DNA from 4 places in the Buttiauxella sp. AC142 genome. Region 3 is predicted to be linked to each of the others. Evidence: predicted binding sites of a transcription regulator. Region 3 holds the regulator's gene; each other region holds the start of a gene.

Evidence for each region. Region 3 encodes PurR, which represses purine synthesis genes. Its sites were predicted from a motif close to CANGCAAACGTTTGCNTG; they were not measured.
Region 1: pyrC (dihydroorotase) is a predicted target of PurR. The motif match lies at 2,419-2,436, and genes of this name have one in related genera.
Region 2: pyrD (quinone-dependent dihydroorotate dehydrogenase) is a predicted target of PurR. The motif match lies at 2,188-2,205, and genes of this name have one in related genera.
Region 4: raiA (ribosome-associated translation inhibitor RaiA) is a predicted target of PurR. The motif match lies at 2,598-2,615, and genes of this name have one in related genera.

Annotation. Positions count from the first base shown of each region.
Region 1 is NZ_CEEDCH010000001.1:1,524,975-1,529,189, reverse strand. Features, by position in the region: gene mdtH (multidrug efflux MFS transporter MdtH) at 1-905, shown strand, start outside; gene grxB (glutaredoxin 2) at 981-1,628, shown strand; gene AC0IWZ_RS06930 (lipoprotein) at 1,799-2,359, shown strand; gene pyrC (dihydroorotase) at 2,494-3,537, shown strand; gene dinI (DNA damage-inducible protein I) at 3,614-3,859, shown strand; gene bssS (biofilm formation regulator BssS) at 4,215-4,215, shown strand, end outside.
Region 2 is NZ_CEEDCH010000001.1:1,408,594-1,412,808, forward strand. Features, by position in the region: gene ssuD (FMNH2-dependent alkanesulfonate monooxygenase) at 1-519, opposite strand, end outside; gene AC0IWZ_RS06350 (sulfonate ABC transporter substrate-binding protein) at 516-1,484, opposite strand; gene ssuE (NADPH-dependent FMN reductase) at 1,477-2,052, opposite strand; gene pyrD (quinone-dependent dihydroorotate dehydrogenase) at 2,300-3,310, shown strand; gene zapC (cell division protein ZapC) at 3,475-4,017, shown strand; gene AC0IWZ_RS06370 (YcbX family protein) at 4,014-4,215, opposite strand, start outside.
Region 3 is NZ_CEEDCH010000001.1:2,331,365-2,335,579, forward strand. Features, by position in the region: gene AC0IWZ_RS10750 (C40 family peptidase) at 1-652, shown strand, start outside; gene sodB (superoxide dismutase [Fe]) at 830-1,411, shown strand; gene cydH (cytochrome bd-I oxidase subunit CydH) at 1,451-1,540, opposite strand; gene purR (HTH-type transcriptional repressor PurR) at 1,837-2,862, shown strand; gene punR (DNA-binding transcriptional activator PunR) at 2,939-3,871, opposite strand; gene punC (purine nucleoside transporter PunC) at 3,987-4,215, shown strand, end outside.
Region 4 is NZ_CEEDCH010000001.1:3,424,091-3,428,305, reverse strand. Features, by position in the region: gene AC0IWZ_RS15975 (SMP-30/gluconolactonase/LRE family protein) at 1-719, shown strand, start outside; gene pheA (bifunctional chorismate mutase/prephenate dehydratase) at 749-1,909, opposite strand; Phe leader region at 1,931-2,057, opposite strand; gene pheL (pheA operon leader peptide PheL) at 2,009-2,056, opposite strand; gene raiA (ribosome-associated translation inhibitor RaiA) at 2,162-2,500, opposite strand; gene bamD (outer membrane protein assembly factor BamD) at 2,773-3,510, opposite strand; gene rluD (23S rRNA pseudouridine(1911/1915/1917) synthase RluD) at 3,641-4,215, shown strand, end outside.

The DNA of each region.
Region 1 (4,215 bases), 810 kb from region 3:
TGTGGTTGTCGTGTTTTATCTCCGCAATTGGCGGGACGTTGTTTGACCCTCCACGCGCAGCCCTGGTGGTAAAACTGGTGCGCCCACATCAGCGTGGCCGTTTCTTCTCAATATTGATGATGCAAGACAGCGCCGGGGCGGTGATTGGCGCCCTGCTTGGAAGCTGGTTGCTGCAATATGATTTCCGTCTGGTGTGTGCTGTAGGCGCCGTGATGTTTGTCATTTGCGCAGGCGTCAATGCCTGGCTGCTGCCTGCTTATAAACTTTCCACTATTCGCACACCGATGCTCGAAGGCATGGGGCGTGTGCTGCGTGACAAACGCTTCATCACTTATGTTCTGACGCTAGCCGGTTATTACATGTTAGCGGTGCAGGTAATGTTGATGCTGCCGATTATGGTCAACGAAATTGCCGGGACGCCTGCCGCAGTGAAATGGATGTACGCCATTGAAGCGGCGCTCTCGTTAACGCTGCTGTACCCAATTGCTCGCTGGAGCGAAAAACGCTTTCGTCTTGAGCAACGTTTGATGGCCGGTTTGTTGCTGATGTCGCTGGCGATGTTGCCGATGGGTTTAAGCAGCAATCTTCAGCAGCTGTTTACCCTGATTTGCGTGTTTTACATTGGCTCCATTATTGCCGAACCGGCTCGCGAAACGCTGAGTGCATCGCTCGCTGATTCACGCGCTCGCGGCAGTTATATGGGGTTCAGTCGGCTGGGCCTGGCCATCGGTGGCGCATTCGGTTATGCGGGCGGCGGGTGGCTTTATGACGCAGGGAAAAGCATTAATCAGCCGGAACTTCCGTGGGTGATGCTGGGGATTATTGGCATCATTACGCTTTTCGCGCTGTGGTGGCAGTTCAGCACGAAACCTGTTGAACCCTCGATGCTTGAACCGGGCAACTAGTTTGCAGCCCCTGGTATTCTCCTCCATACTCAAAAATTGACGGATTTTTCCTGACGATTGATATGGAGGAGTAACGTGAAGCTTTATATTTACGATCACTGCCCTTTCTGCCTTAAAGCACGCATGATTTTTGGCTTAAAGAACATCCCCATCGAGTTAAAAGTCTTGTTAAACGACGATGAAGCTACCCCGACAAAAATGATTGGCAAGAAAATGGCGCCAATCCTGCAAAAAGACGATAGTCGTTATCTACCCGAAAGCATGGATATCGTGTATTACGTCGATAAACTCGATGGCGAACCGTTAATTACTGGCAGCACTAACGCCGCGATTTCCGAGTGGCTGCGCCATGTGCAGAGCTATGTTCAGCAACTGACGATACCCCGCATTGCGAAAGCGCCATTCGATGAATTTGCCACACCCGAAGCGCGTGCTTATTTCACCAAAAAGAAAGAGGCGATGATCGGTTCCTTTGCCGATCTTCTGACGCACTCACCCGGTCTTATCAAGAAAATCAGCGATGATTTGCGCAAGCTCGATAAGCTGATTGTTCAGCCCAATGCGGTTAACGGCGAGCTGTCAGAAGATGATATTCATCTGTTCCCGCTGCTGCGTAATCTGACGCTGGTTGCCGGAATTGAGTGGCCAAGCCGGGTTGCTGCCTATCGCGATAATATGGCCAAACAGACGCAAATTAATCTGCTGTCATCTCATGCGATCTAAAGATTGTTCATGGTTCTACGGCGGGTAATTCCACCCGCCTTCAACTTCTGGTTCATAAACACATTGTGCTGAATAAAAAATTAAGGCTTTTCCTGTAGCACTGCCTGCGCTGGTAGAACATCATGCTTTATGTCAGGATCTGTGACCAAAGCAGCATGTTAAGGAACTCCATGAAAAAGATAGTGTTAGCCGCAGCATTGATGCTGAGCGGATTAGTGGTGGGTTGTAACCAGCTAACGCAATACACCATCAGCGAGCAGGAAATCAACCAGGCGCTGCATAAACGTAATAATTTTTCTAAAGACATTGGCCTGCCAGGTGTTGCCGATGCTCATATTGTTTTGACCAATTTAGCCAGTGCGATTGGCCGTGAAGAGCCAAACAAAATCACGCTGACGGGCGATGCTAATCTGGATATGACGTCGCTATTCGGTAACCAAAAAGCCAATATCAAACTGAAATTAAAGGCTTTACCGACCTTCAATAAAGAGCAAGGCGCTATTTATTTGCAGGAAATGGAAGTGGTAGACGCCACCGTCGAGCCAGAAAAAATGAAGACGATTGTTCAGACTCTGATTCCCTATCTGAATCAGTCGTTACGGAATTACTTTAACCAGCAGCCCGCTTATATTTTGAGTGAAGACAACAGCACAGGCGAAAAACTGGCTAAGAAATACGCTAAAGGGATTGAAGTTAAACCTGGCGAGATTGTGATTCCTTTCACTGAGTAATCGGCTTTCCTGCGGGGAGAACACCTTCTCCCCGTGAAAATCTCAACGAAATGGGTGCAAAGCGAAACGTTTGCGCTTATCCTTTGTGCCCGGCATAAATCATCGTTATTTCCTTCCTACGCCGGAGCACTTTCATGACCGTACTACCTCAGGTATTAAAAATTCGCCGCCCAGACGACTGGCATGTTCACCTTCGTGATGGTGAGATGTTAAAAACGGTGGTGCCTTATACCAGCGAAATTTATGGTCGCGCGATTGTCATGCCAAATCTGGTGCCGCCTGTGACAACGGTTGAAGCCGCCATTGCTTATCGTCAACGCATTCTGGATGCGGTGCCTCAAGGGCATAATTTTGAGCCGTTGATGACCTGCTACCTGACTGACTCCCTTGACCCGAACGAAGTTGAGCGCGGATTCAACGAAGGCGTGTTTACTGCTGCAAAACTCTATCCTGCCAACGCAACAACCAACTCAAGCCACGGCGTGACCAGCACCGCCGCGATTTTACCGGTGCTTGAGCGTATGCAAAAAATCGGCATGCCTTTGCTTATTCACGGCGAAGTGACTCATGCAGACATCGACATTTTCGACCGTGAAGCACGCTTTATCGAAACCGTGATGGAACCGCTGCGTAAGCAACTACCTGAACTGAAAGTGGTGTTTGAACACATCACCACCAAAGACGCGGCACAGTATGTGAAGGAAGGAAACTCCTTGTTGGGCGCGACCATCACACCACAACACCTGATGTTTAACCGCAACCATATGCTGGTTGGCGGCGTTCGCCCTCACCTGTACTGCCTGCCAATTTTGAAGCGCAGCGTTCATCAGGAAGCGTTACGTGAGCTGGTTGCCAGCGGATGCGACCGCGTGTTCCTTGGCACGGATTCAGCCCCGCACGCACGTCACCGTAAAGAAGCGAGTTGTGGTTGTGCAGGCTGCTTTAACGCTCCTTCGGCACTGGGCGCTTATGCGACCGTCTTTGAAGAAATGAATGCAATGCAGCATTTCGAAGCGTTTACTTCACTGAATGGCCCACGTTTCTACGGTTTACCGGTTAACGAAGAAACCATTGAACTGGTGCGTACTCCGGTACAAATCCCAGAAATCATTGAGACTTCTGACGATAGCATCGTACCTTTCCTTGCCGGCGAACAAGTCAACTGGTCAGTAAAATAATAAAATTTAATGCCCCCTGTTGCATACCTGAGAATATGACTGTATAAATATCCAGTATATTATACAGGGGGCTATTATGCGTATTGAAGTCACTATTGCCAAAACTACATCTCTGCCGCCAGGCGCTGTTGATGCGCTTGCCAATGAACTCTCACGCCGTATTACCCAGTATTATCCTGAAGACGAAAGCCATGTTCAGGTGCGTTATGCCGCTGCTAACAACCTTTCAGTGTTAGGGGCCAGCAAAGAAACTCGCGATCGTATTAGCGAAATATTGCAAGAAACCTGGGAAAGCGCCGACGACTGGTTTGCTGCGGATTAAAAACCATCCTGGAAGTGGCAAATTCAATGTTGTACCGCTGCTTTCATACCATCACCAAAATAATTTTCCCTCGTTATTTTTTATGCCGGGTGTCGCCATCCGGTTTTTTTATTGTTTAAATTTCACTCTTTAAATATTTCCCTTCCCGCTCACAACTCAGATTTGACTGATATCAACAAACATCCGCCTGCTTAAAAATTGTCCAAATACACGCTTTTATGTAAAAAATGTGTTGCAAGGTATTTATTTCTCCGTCGAATTAGCTTAATCATTGATATACTTAATTGGCTTCACATTAAACAAGCATTAAACCTCGCGAACCGTTGTCTTAAACACACGTATAAAAGGGGTTATGA
Region 2 (4,215 bases), 920 kb from region 3:
CGGTGGACGCGGTTGTTGTACCGGCGGGAACAGCAGTTTCGCGCCTTTAACCTGAATGTGTTTGCCTTCGTGATCGACCGTTTCGCCTTCCAGCAAGCGCCGCCAGATTTGGGTAAATTCTGCGGAAGCTTCGTAACGTTCCTGATGATTAAGGAACACGCCGTCTGCCGCTAACTCTTCCGGATCGCTACCCGTGACCAGGTTAAATAAAGCGCGACCGTTGGAAAGCCGATCAAGTGTTGCGGCCTGGCGTGCTGCTACGGTTGGTGAGGTTACGCTTGGGCGCAGTGCCACCAGGAATTTCAAACGCTGCGTCACCGGAATCATGGAGGCGGCAACCAGCCAGGCATCTTCGCAAGAACGCCCTGTTGGGATCAGTACACCAGTAAAGCCGATTCTGTCTGCCGCCTGGGCAATTTGTTGCAGGTAGCCATGGTCAACCGGGCGTGCGGAGTCGTTGCTGCCTAAGTAATGGCCATCGCCATGGGTAGGTAAGAACCAGAACATATTCAGACTCATGATTTATCTCCTTTAGCGGGTTGCCAGATGCGGGTGCGAATATCGACTTTCTTAGGCACTAAGTGGTTGTCGTAAAATAGATCTGCGGTTTGCTGTTGTTTTGCCGCAGTCTCGGCGCTGACAGGTGTAATCACCGTTGGTGGGCGATGATCGAAATAGGTGGCAATCACGTTTTCCGGCAGTCCCATGGTTTTTGCCAGCAGCGCAACGCTTGCGTCACGTTGGGTGCGAGTTAACGCATCGGCATCACTAAAGGTCTTCAGAACGTGTTGCAGGAACGGACCGTTTTGTTCGGCATAAGGGCGTGATGCAAGATAGAAAGAACCCGTCTGATTCAGCTCGCTGCCGTCGGTTAACACGCGTACGCCACCGTTCAATAGTGCTGCGGAGTAATACGGATCCCAAATTGCCCAGGCATCAACGTTGCCTTGTTGGAATGCGGCGCGAGCATCGGCTGGTGTTAAATAAGCAGGCTGGACATCGGTAAATTTCAGCCCGGCTTTTTGTAGCGCTCTCAATACCAGGTTGTGGGAACTGGAGCCTTTCTGGAAAGCGATTTTATGCCCTTTCAGGTCGGCCACGGTTTTAAGCGGGCTGTTCTCTGGCACCAGAATCACTTCAGCTTTTGGTTTTGCCGGTTCAGAACCGACATACACAAGATCTGCGCCTGCCGCCTGGGCGAAAATTGGTGGAATGTCACCGGTGCTGCCCAGATCGATACTGCCAATATTCAACGCTTCCAGCATTTGCGGGCCAGCCGGGAATTCAATCCACTGGAATTTGGTTTGCGGATACTCTTTTTCCAGCAGCTGATGGCTTTTTGCCAGCACCATGCTCACAGAACCTTTTTGATATCCGATGCGTAACTGTTCTGGCCCGGTTTCTGCGGCGTGCAGGGTGGCGCTGAGGCTCAGAGCGCCAGTCAGCATCAGCCAGGGCGCGGTTCGTTTTAGCAGATTAAACATGGGCAACTCCTTGCGCCTTAAAAGGGGAGGTGACGATAAAATCCCGGCGGTGCAGTGCCTGCCAGAACGTTTCCAGCGAGCTATCAAGACGCTGTTGTAAGTTATTGCTGAACACCGGTTTGTGCTGGTAATCCGCAATTTGGCTGTCGTCGGCAAATACGCCATGAAGGATTTCCTGAGCTTTCAGGGCGTTAAGCACAGGCTTTAAGGCGTAATCGACCGCCAACATATGTGCCACGGTGCCGCCCGTTGCCAAAGGCAGAACGACTTTTTTATCCAGCGCACGCTCAGGCAGCAGATCGAGCAAGGTTTTCAGCGCACCGGAAAACGAAGCTTTATAGACAGGAGTTGCGATGATCACCCCATCGGCTTGCTGTAATTGTTCAATTAACGCGAGCAGTGCCGGGCTGTCGAAACGGGCGTACAGCAAATCTTCTGGAGCGAAGTTATGTAGATGCCAGTGACATACCTCGATATCCAAAGCGCTTAATTTTTCGCGGGCATATTCCAGCAGCGCACTGGAACGAGAGGGGAAGCGCGGGCTTCCAGCCAGGGTTATCACACGCATATTGTTTCCTTATAACTAAATGTTTGCTTTTAGGTAACATTGATAACAATTGAGTGTGATATTCGCGCAGAAGTGTTATTCCACTAAATGATTTATCTGGTTTTCATTTGCCAGAAATCGCATAAAGGACAAAGAGAAGAAAACGTTTGCGTTGATTCGGTGTTTTTTGTTGCAGGTCAATTCCATTCAGGGGCGTTATCGTTAATAATACTGCCCCGGTTTGCATACCGGGAATCCAGGAGAGTTCATGTACTACCCCTTCGTTCGTAAAGCCCTATTCAAGCTCGATCCAGAGCGCGCTCATGAAGTGACATTTCAGCAATTGCGTCGTGTAACAGGTACACCTCTCGAATGGCTGGTGCGGCAAAATGTGCCGTCAAAACCTGTGACTTGCATGGGACTGACATTTAAGAACCCATTGGGTCTGGCCGCAGGCCTGGACAAAAACGGTGAGTGCATTGATGCGTTGGGTGCCATGGGCTTTGGCTCCATTGAAATTGGCACTGTCACGCCTCGCCCACAGCCTGGAAATGATAAGCCACGCATTTTTCGTCTGGTTGAAGCTGAAGGTTTAATTAACCGCATGGGGTTCAATAACCTCGGGGTTGATAACCTGGTTGAGAATGTCAAAAAATCTCATTTCGATGGGGTATTGGGCATCAATATCGGCAAGAATAAAGACACTCCAGTTGAGCAAGGCAAAGACGATTATTTGATCTGCATGGATAAAATTTATCCGTATGCGGGTTATATCGCGATCAATATTTCTTCGCCAAATACCCCTGGATTACGTACGCTGCAATACGGCGAAGCCTTAGACGATCTTTTAATTGCGATTAAAAATAAGCAGCAGGAACTTCAGACATTGCACCATAAATATGTGCCGGTCGCCGTGAAGATCGCGCCGGATCTTTCTGAAGAAGAATTGATCCAGGTGGCTGATAGTTTAGTTCGCCATAATATTGATGGGGTAATTGCCACCAATACCACATTGGATCGTAGCCTGGTTCAGGGCATGAAATATTGCGATGAAATGGGTGGATTAAGTGGTCGTCCGGTTCAGTTAAAAAGTACCGAAATTATTCGCCGCCTGTCGCAAGAATTAAATGGTCGCTTGCCGATTATTGGCGTAGGTGGGATTGATTCAGTGATTGCCGCGCGTGAGAAGATGGCGGCTGGCGCTTCACTGGTTCAAATATATTCCGGCTTCATATTTAAAGGCCCGCCGCTGATTAAAGAAATCATTTCAGGTCTGTAATCATTTTACTTTCCAGACAACCGGAGCTTTATTTCCTGCTCCGGTTGTTTTATATTCCATTACTGTTGCTAATTTGAACATATTGGTCTTTTATTAATGTGTTCATTTACGAAGCGGCGATAAGGATATTTTTAATCGCGGGAAGAAGAGAGAAGGTAATAATTATGCGGATTAAACCGGACGATAATTGGCGTTGGTATTATGACGAAGAGCACGATCGTATGATGCTCGATTTAGCCAATGGTATGCTTTTCCGTTCGCGTTTCCCACGTAAAATGCTTACTCCTGATGCCTTTGAAAATACTGGATTTTGTGTCGACGATGCCGCGCTTTTTTTCTCTTTTGAAGAAAAATGTCGCGACCTGGTTTTAAGTAAAGAACAACGCGCGGAACTGGTATTAAATGCGCTGGTGGCGATTCGTTACCTCAAGCCGCAAATGCCAAAAAGCTGGCACTTTATGTCTCACGGTGATTGCTGGCAGCCGATTCCTGGCGACGCCGCTTGTGTATGGTTAAGCGATGATATGCAGCAAGTGAATCTGCTGGTGGTCGAAACGGGTGACAACGCGGCACTCTGCTTACTGGCGCAACCGGGTCTACAACTGGCTGGCCGCACGATGCAGTTGGGTGATGCAATAAAAGTGATGAATGACAGATTAAGGCCGCAACCGTTAAGCAACGACCTTAACCTCGATCAGGCTGTTTAATTTCCCGCTAATTCCACATCGCCCGCCGGTATACAGCTGCAGCACAGAATTGTTCCGTCGTCATTGATAGCGCTTTTCTTCAACGCTTTGACTTCTCCGCTAACCAACTTAATTCGGCAACTTCCACAAATTCCTGCCCGGCAAGAATAGGGCACACGAATGCCTTGTTGTTCTAGCTGTTCGAGCAAAATTTGCTGA
Region 3 (4,215 bases):
CACCAAGACTGCAAGCAAGAAAAAAGAAACCGCTGCCGCGAAAAGTAAAACCGTTAAAAATGCCAGCAGCACCAAAACCAAGAATCTTGCCAAAACCGACCGCAAAAAATCCTCTCAGCTCGCAAAAGTCCAGCCTGTTACTTTCACCGAAAAATGCAGTAAACCTCGCAAAGGTTACAAAACGCGTTGTGTGAAAGTTAAAGCAGAGCATCCAACGACTATTGCTCAGGCGCATAAAGTCCGCGTGCAAAAAGCACAAAAAACGGCAATGAATAAATTGATGGGCCAGATTGGCAAACCGTATCGCTGGGGAGGCACGTCGCCAAATACCGGTTTCGATTGCAGCGGTCTGGTTTACTACGCTTATAAAGACCTGGTGAAATTCCGCATTCCGCGCACCGCGAACGAGATGTACCATCTGCGTGATGCTTCTTCAGTAGACCGTGGCGAACTGGAAACAGGCGATCTGGTCTTCTTCCGCACCCGTGGTCGCGGCACCGCTGATCACGTTGGCGTGTATGTTGGCAATGGCAAATTCATCCAGTCACCTCGCACGGGTCGCGATATTCAAATCACGTCTTTAAGTGAAGATTACTGGCAGCGCCATTATGTGGGTGCCAAACGCGTTATGACCTCAAAAACCATTCGTTAATCCCTCTTCGTAAAAACTCGCACTTGCCCTTAAACGGGTAAGTGCGTTTCTCTTTTGCTTTTCCTTTCAATTTGTTAACCTAAACCCGCACTAAAAGTGTTTATTTAACAATAGATACCCTAACTCATTTGAGTCAACGATGCGGCTCGAAGAATGATGGGTAATAAGGAGTTTGCAATGTCGTTCGAATTACCTGCACTACCATATGCGAAAGATGCTTTAGCCCCGCACATCTCTGCCGAAACGCTGGAATACCATTACGGTAAACACCATCAAACCTACGTCACTAACCTGAACAATCTGGTTAAGGGCACCGCGTTTGAAGGTAAAACTCTGGAAGAGATCGTTCGTACTTCAGAAGGCGGCGTATTCAACAACGCAGCACAGGTGTGGAACCACACATTCTACTGGAACTGTCTGGCGCCAAACGCAGGTGGCGAACCAACAGGCGCACTGCTGGAAGCCATCAATAAATCTTTTGGTAGCTTTGCTGAATTCAAACAGCAGTTTACCGACGCGGCTATCAAAAACTTCGGCGCGGGTTGGACCTGGCTGGTTAAGCAAGAAGATGGCGCATTAGCTATCGTTTCAACGTCTAATGCCGGCACCCCGCTGACCACTGCGGCAAAACCGCTGTTGACAGTAGACGTATGGGAACATGCTTACTACATCGACTACCGTAATGCTCGCGCAGGCTACCTTGAGCATTTCTGGGCGCTGGTGAACTGGGAATTTGTTGCGAAGAATCTGGCAGCGTAAAACCTAAAAGATATGGGCCGCGATTGCGGCCCATTTTAATCAGTGCAGTACGGCAGTTAACGCGCCACAGACGATCAGTGCCAGAACAATGACCGTTGTGGTGATTGAAAATTTCAAATCTGTGCTCATCAATAAACTCCTTTTAATTACCTTACAATCGGTGTGTCAGAGTGATTTTCCCACAACCAGAAATAAAAATCCTCCTGGTTTTAACCTGATATCGCTTTTCCCTCTTCCACTTTTCTTCCGGATAGGCCAAAATCCCTCGCTAATTTATTGCGTACCATCAATTCTATGCCCTCCTTCCGTTTTATGTCGCAATCCCGGCATACCCGCAACCCAAACGTTGCCTCAGGAGTCAGTGTACGCAAACGTTTAACATATTAGTTATCAGGAGTTTACGATATGGCCTGGAGTGAAATTTAATGGCGACAATCAAGGACGTGGCGAAGCGCGCAAACGTTTCCACTACAACCGTATCACATGTGATTAACAAAACTCGCTTTGTGGCGGAAGAGACTCGCAATGCGGTCTGGGCGGCAATCAAAGAATTGCACTATTCACCTAGTGCCGTCGCACGCAGCCTTAAAGTTAATCACACCAAAACGATTGGTCTGCTTGCCACTTCCAGCGAAGCCCCTTATTTCGCCGAGATCATCGAAGCCGTGGAAAATAGCTGCTTTGAAAAAGGCTATACCCTGATTCTGGGCAATGCGCACAACAACTTTGAAAAACAGCGCGCTTATTTATCAATGATGGCGCAAAAGCGCGTCGATGGCCTGCTGGTGATGTGTTCTGAGTATCCGGAATCACTGCTGACAATGCTCGAAGAATATCGCCATATCCCCATGGTGGTGATGGACTGGGGCGAAGCTCGCGCAGACTTCACCGACTCTGTGGTCGATAACGCGTTCCACGGCGGTTATCTGGCCGGGCGTTATTTGATTGAACGCGGCCACCGTGAAATTGGCGCCATTCCTGGCCAAATGGAACGTAACACCGGCGGCGGTCGTCACGCAGGCTTTATGAAAGCGCTGGAAGAAGCCGGTATCGCCATTCCAGAAAACTGGATTGTTCAGGGCGACTTTGAGCCAGAGTCTGGGTACCGCGCGATGCAGCAGATTCTCGGCCAGTCTCATCGTCCAACGGCAGTCTTCTGTGGCGGGGATATTATGGCGATGGGCGCGATTTGTGCCGCTGATGAAATGGGTCTGCGTGTGCCGCAGGATCTTTCAATTATTGGCTACGATAACGTGCGTAACGCCCGCTTCTTCTCGCCAGCACTGACCACCATTCACCAGCCAAAAGATTCGCTGGGTGAAACGGCGTTTAACATGTTGCTGGACAGAATCGTCAACAAACGCGAAGAGTCGCAGTCCATTGAAGTGCATCCGCGCCTGATTGAACGCCGCTCCGTAGCCGACGGTCCGTTCCGCGATTACCGCCGCTAAAATAGCGTAGGTCGTACAGCAGCGTCATCCGACAGTTCTGACGTAAATGGTGGATGACGCCTGCGGCTTATCCACCCTACGAACTCTGTGAAGCAGCGCTGTCAGGCTCCTGCAACCACTCCTGATTCATCGTTTCGCTATCTCCCAGATAATCTAATAACCAGGCTAGCGCGGGTGACGCATCATTTTGCTTCCACGTCAGGCAACACGCGGCATCCGGGAATGGGTTATCCAGCGTCAGCTCGCACCATTTACCGGAATCTACCCACGGCCTTGCGATATGCAATGGCACCATACCGATACACAAACCTGCACTCAGGCAATCGGAACCCGACTCCCAATCTGGCACCACTACACGCCGCTGGTTATCCAGCAGCCAGGTAATACGCTTTGGCAAGGAACGCGAGGTATCTTCCAGAACCAGCGACGGCCAGGCACGTAAGTCGTCATCACTTAACGTACCGCCTTGTACCGCCAGGGGATGATTTGCAGCCACCACGCAACGCCAACTCAGTGTCCCCATGTCCCGGAAGGCAAAACGCCCACCGACAGGAATGGCCTGCGTTGCGCCAATCGCAACTTCAACGCGCCCATCCGCCAGCGCGTCCCACACACCGTTAAACACTTCCTGATAAATATGCAGCTCGATATCCGGGAAATGGCGGTAGAAATCCAACACCAGCTGGCGCGTGCGTTCGGGTTTTACAATATTATCGACCGCAATCGCCAGGTGTCCGCGCCATCCATTTGCGATCTGCTGGCACTGCTGCCGTGTCGTCATCATTTTTTTGATAACAGAGCGCCCTTCCTTCAAAAAAAAGACGCCCGCGGGGGTTAATTCGACATCACGATGACGGCGTTCAAACAGCGGAACAGCTAACCATTCTTCCAGTTGCCGTACCGTATAGCTGATGGCAGACGGAACGCGGTGCAACTCCTGTGCAGCACCGCTGAAGCTGCCATTGCGCGCCACCGCATCTATCACTTCCAGCGAATATTCAGACCACATTTTTCTGCTCACAAATTTTTTGAACGCAATAGACAAATATTAGCGTTTCACAAGCGTAATTGCACTCCGTACACTCTCGCGGCAATCAACCTGCAAGATAAATCAAGAGAAAAACATGCAACCATCAAAAGGATTTCTTATCTGGCTGGCCGGATTAAGTGTGCTGGGGTTCCTCGCCACAGACATGTATCTGCCAGCTTTCGCGGCTATTCAGCAAGATTTACAGACCGATGCTTCCGCGGTGAGCGCAAGCTTGAGTTTGTTCCTCGCCGGATTTGCGTTCGCTCAGTTAATGTGGGGGCCGCTGTCTGACCATTTCGGCCGCAAACCTGTGTTACTGGCCG
Region 4 (4,215 bases), 1.1 Mb from region 3:
CAGAGGAAGTCGGCTGTTTTGCTTTATGCGAAACGGGCGGTTTTATTGTTGCGCTGCGAAGTGGAATTTATCTCACGAATCGCACTGGGCTTATCACTCATAAAGTTTGTGATAATCCCAATAATCCGGCTTTGGCTCGTTTTAATGATGGTGGAACTGACAGAGAAGGGCGTTTTTACGCCGGAACATTTTGGGGACCGGGCGATTACAACGGTGCGTTACTGTGCCGCGTGGACAACGATCTGACGCCGCATGTCATCCAACATGATATTCACGGGGCTAATGGTTTAGCGTTTAGTGAAGATAAAAAATGGATGTTTACCTCCGATACCCCAAATCGAGTGATTTACCGAACCCCTTTAAATGAGCAAGGTGAACCGGGCAAACGCGAAGTGTTTAAGCGTTTCGAGCCAGGGCAAGGCATTCCTGACGGCGCCGCAATTGACGTGGAAGGCTGCTACTGGACAGCATTGTTTGATGGTTATCGGATTGCCCGTATATCGCCGACCGGTGAAATACTTGAAGAATACCGTTTACCGGTGCGATGCCCGACAATGGTGTGCTTTGGCGGCGATGATATGAAAACGTTGTTTATCACAACGACGCGAGAAAATATGGATGATGCAGAAGTTGCTGCGAAGCCATTATCTGGGGCGATTTTTATGCTCGGCGTCGCGGTTGCGGGAATGCCCAAACTGAAGTTTAAACAGACGCAGTAAGCCAGCATGGCGCTGGCTTACTGCCAGTGTTATACCGGATCGACAGGCACTACGTTTTCGCTTGGATAGCAGCCGAGCACTTTCATGGAGCGAGTGATTTCACCCAGTTCGCGCAGAGCTTTACGCATCGTTTCATCGTTCAGGTTTGCCTGAACATCCAGATAAAACATCTCTTCCCACGGATTGCCGTTAATCGGGCGAGATTCCAGTTTCGTCATAATCAGATTGTGATTACGCAGAACCAGCAGCGCTTCTACAAGAGCACCGGCTTGTTGACCGGTAGCGATCAGCAAGGTCGTTTTGGCAGGGACCTGGTCGGTCACTTCTACCGCTTTGCGTGCCAACACAATGAAACGGGTAATGTTCTGTGTCTGGTTTGCCAGGTTGCGTTCAAGAACTTGTAAACCATAAAGCGCACCGCCGGCTTCGTTGCCCAGAGCTGCAACAAGTGGAGAATTTGCCTGAGCCACTTTTTCCATCGCCGCAGAGGTGCTTTCGCAATATTCAATTTTCCAGTGCGGGTAGCGATTAATGAACTGGCTGCATTGCTGGAACGGTTGCGGATGACTGTACACCGTCTGGATAGTGTTCAGATCGGTTGTGCCATTAACTAACACACAGTGGTCGATTGGCACGGTCATTTCAGCAACGATAGACAAGCTGGTGTGTTGTAATAAATCGTACACATCATTGATGGCACCTGAGCTGGTGTTTTCTAGCGGTACGACGGCGTAATCGGCCTGGCCCGTTTCAACCTGGTTGAAGATGTCATGGAACTTAGCGCAGCCACTTTCAATAAACTGTTCAAAGTGACGAGCGGCATACTGACGAGCGGCAAGGTGCGAGTAAGAACCTTTTGGGCCGAGGAACGCGATTCGAGCTGATTGCGGATTAGTTTTATTAAGATGCTGCTGCAATAGCGTTTGCTGTGTCAGGACTGAGTCTTCAATGATAAGTTGAAACAGACGAGTGATGTAATGGGCGTCCAGATTATGCGTTTTACCCAGAGTAATCAGGCGCTCCAGCAAATCTCGCTCACGATCGATATCACGCACTGGGCGATGAGTCGCAAGTTTCGCCTTTCCGACTTCTACAGCCAACAAGCGACGTTCTGCCAGCAAAGCCAGCAGTTTTACATCCAGTGCACTGATTTTATCGCGTAGTGCCAGCAATGGGTTTGTCTCACTCATAACGCTACCTTTTTAAATTCCATAAAAAAGGCCTCCCCGCTGGGGGAGGCCTGTTTGTTCGTCTTCGCATTCTTTATCACACGACGAATTGCCTCCCATTCAGGGGAAGGTAAAAAAGAATGCGAAGAAAAACGGAAATAATTTCATGGGCGGTTCCTGATAAGTCGTACAAGTAAGGTACCCGGTCTGTTTTCGCTCTGTCAATAAAAAACGCGCCCGGAGGCGCGTTGGTGTGATTGATAAAGCTAAAATTTACTCTTCTTCAATTTCCGCGATAGCAACGTCTTTCACTGAGCCTGCTGTGCGACGCGCTTCACCTTTGTGTTGCACTTTATTCAACTGCCGCTCCAGTTTGTTAATCAAATCGTTGATAGCCGTATACATATCATCGTGTTTAGCGCTCGCTACGAGCTGGCCGTTTGGCGTATTAATGGTGGCATCAGCCACAAATCCTTTCGGTTCTTTGGACAAAACAATGTGTGGATTAATTAGATGAGTTTGCCACTTGTCCAGTTTAGTGAGACGGTCTGCGACGTGCTGACGAATAGCTGGGGTGATTTCCATTTGCTTGCTGGTAATGTTCATTGTCATAAAGTTACCTCTTGTCTTTCCCGTCTTGGTAACTCCAGCATACCTTTCTGAATGTCAAAATGCGTGATGTGAATCACACTATTTTGTCACATTTTGTCAGCAAACCCTTTTTGTGAGGCAGGACAGGATCTCTGTTTTTAAAGCTTGTGGAACGAAGAAATTGCGTCCATATTTGATGGGATGACCTGACGCTAAACCGTTTCAGTTTGGTGTTTCAGGCAATAAAAATGGCAGCCACCAGGGCTGCCATTTTGTTTTTATAAATCAGCGAATCAGGCTTTGCTGCTATTAGCCGCGATAATTTTAGCAACTTTATCGGCCTGAGCCGGCATTTGCATTTCGCGGTAAGCATTTTCCATCAACTTCAGACCATCACGAGTGGCCTGAGTATCAGGGAAATCGCGCAACATTCCTTCGACACGGTTAACTACTGCAACCCACGCGCCGCGTTTAGTGTAGTATTGCGCCACCGAAAGCTCATATTTCGCTAAACGATCTTTCAGGAACACCAGACGCTTGGTGGCATCGGTGACATACTGGCTGTTCGGATAACCACGAACCAGTTTAGAGAAATCGTTGAAAGCATCACGAGCATGAGCAGGATCTCGGTCTGAACGATCTACACCGAAGAAACCTTGTAATGCGCTATCATCCAACGCCATATCCGTCAGACCACGCATGTAAAGTACGTAGTCGATGTTTGGATGGGTAGGATTCAGACGCATAAAGCGATCGATCGCAGCCTGAGCCAGCGGCAAATCAGCGTTCTTATAGTAAGCGTAAATAAGATCTAACTGCACTTGCTGTGAGTAAGGCCCGAACGGATAACGGTTATCCAGCGCTTCCAGTTGCGTTATCGCCGCTTTAAAGTTACCGTCCTGCAACTTTTGCTGGGCAGTCGCATAGATCTCAGAAGGTGGATTATCAGGAACCTCATCCTTGGAACTGGAGCAACCAGCCAAAGCCAGGCTCAACGTGGCTGCTGCCACCAGATATTTCATACGCGTCATGACGTTTTGACTTTCCTCAGAATGTTATCCGGGAGGCTCACAGTACCAGCTCCCGATAAAGACCAGCTACAATAGCACACTATATTAAACGGCATTGCCGTAAAACCCAACGTTAACGAAGAAGCTGTCTATGGCACAACTAGTACAACTCACCGCAACAGTGTCCGAATCTCAACTCGGTCAACGCTTAGATCAAGCTTTGGCCGAATTGTTCCCTGATTATTCACGATCGCGCATAAAAGAATGGATTCTTGAACAACGCGTGCTGGTCAACGGCACGATCAGCGACAAGCCAAAAGAAAAAGTATTGGGTGGCGAGAGCGTCACAATCAATGCAGAAATCGAAGAGGATGTGCGCTGGGAACCACAAGATATCCCGCTTAATATTGTCTATGAAGATGACGATATTCTGGTGATTAACAAGCCGCGAGATTTCGTTGTGCATCCTGGTGCGGGTAATCCTGACGGAACCGTACTAAATGCACTGCTGCATTATTATCCACCGATTGCCGATGTGCCGCGTGCGGGCATTGTGCATCGTCTGGATAAAGACACCACCGGTTTGATGGTGGTGGCGAAAACAGTACCGGCGCAAACTCACCTGGTTGAGGCTTTGCAATTACGCGAAATCACGCGTGAGTATGAAGCAGTCGCAATTGGTCATATGACGGCAGGTGGCACAGTAGATGAGCCAATCAGTCGCCA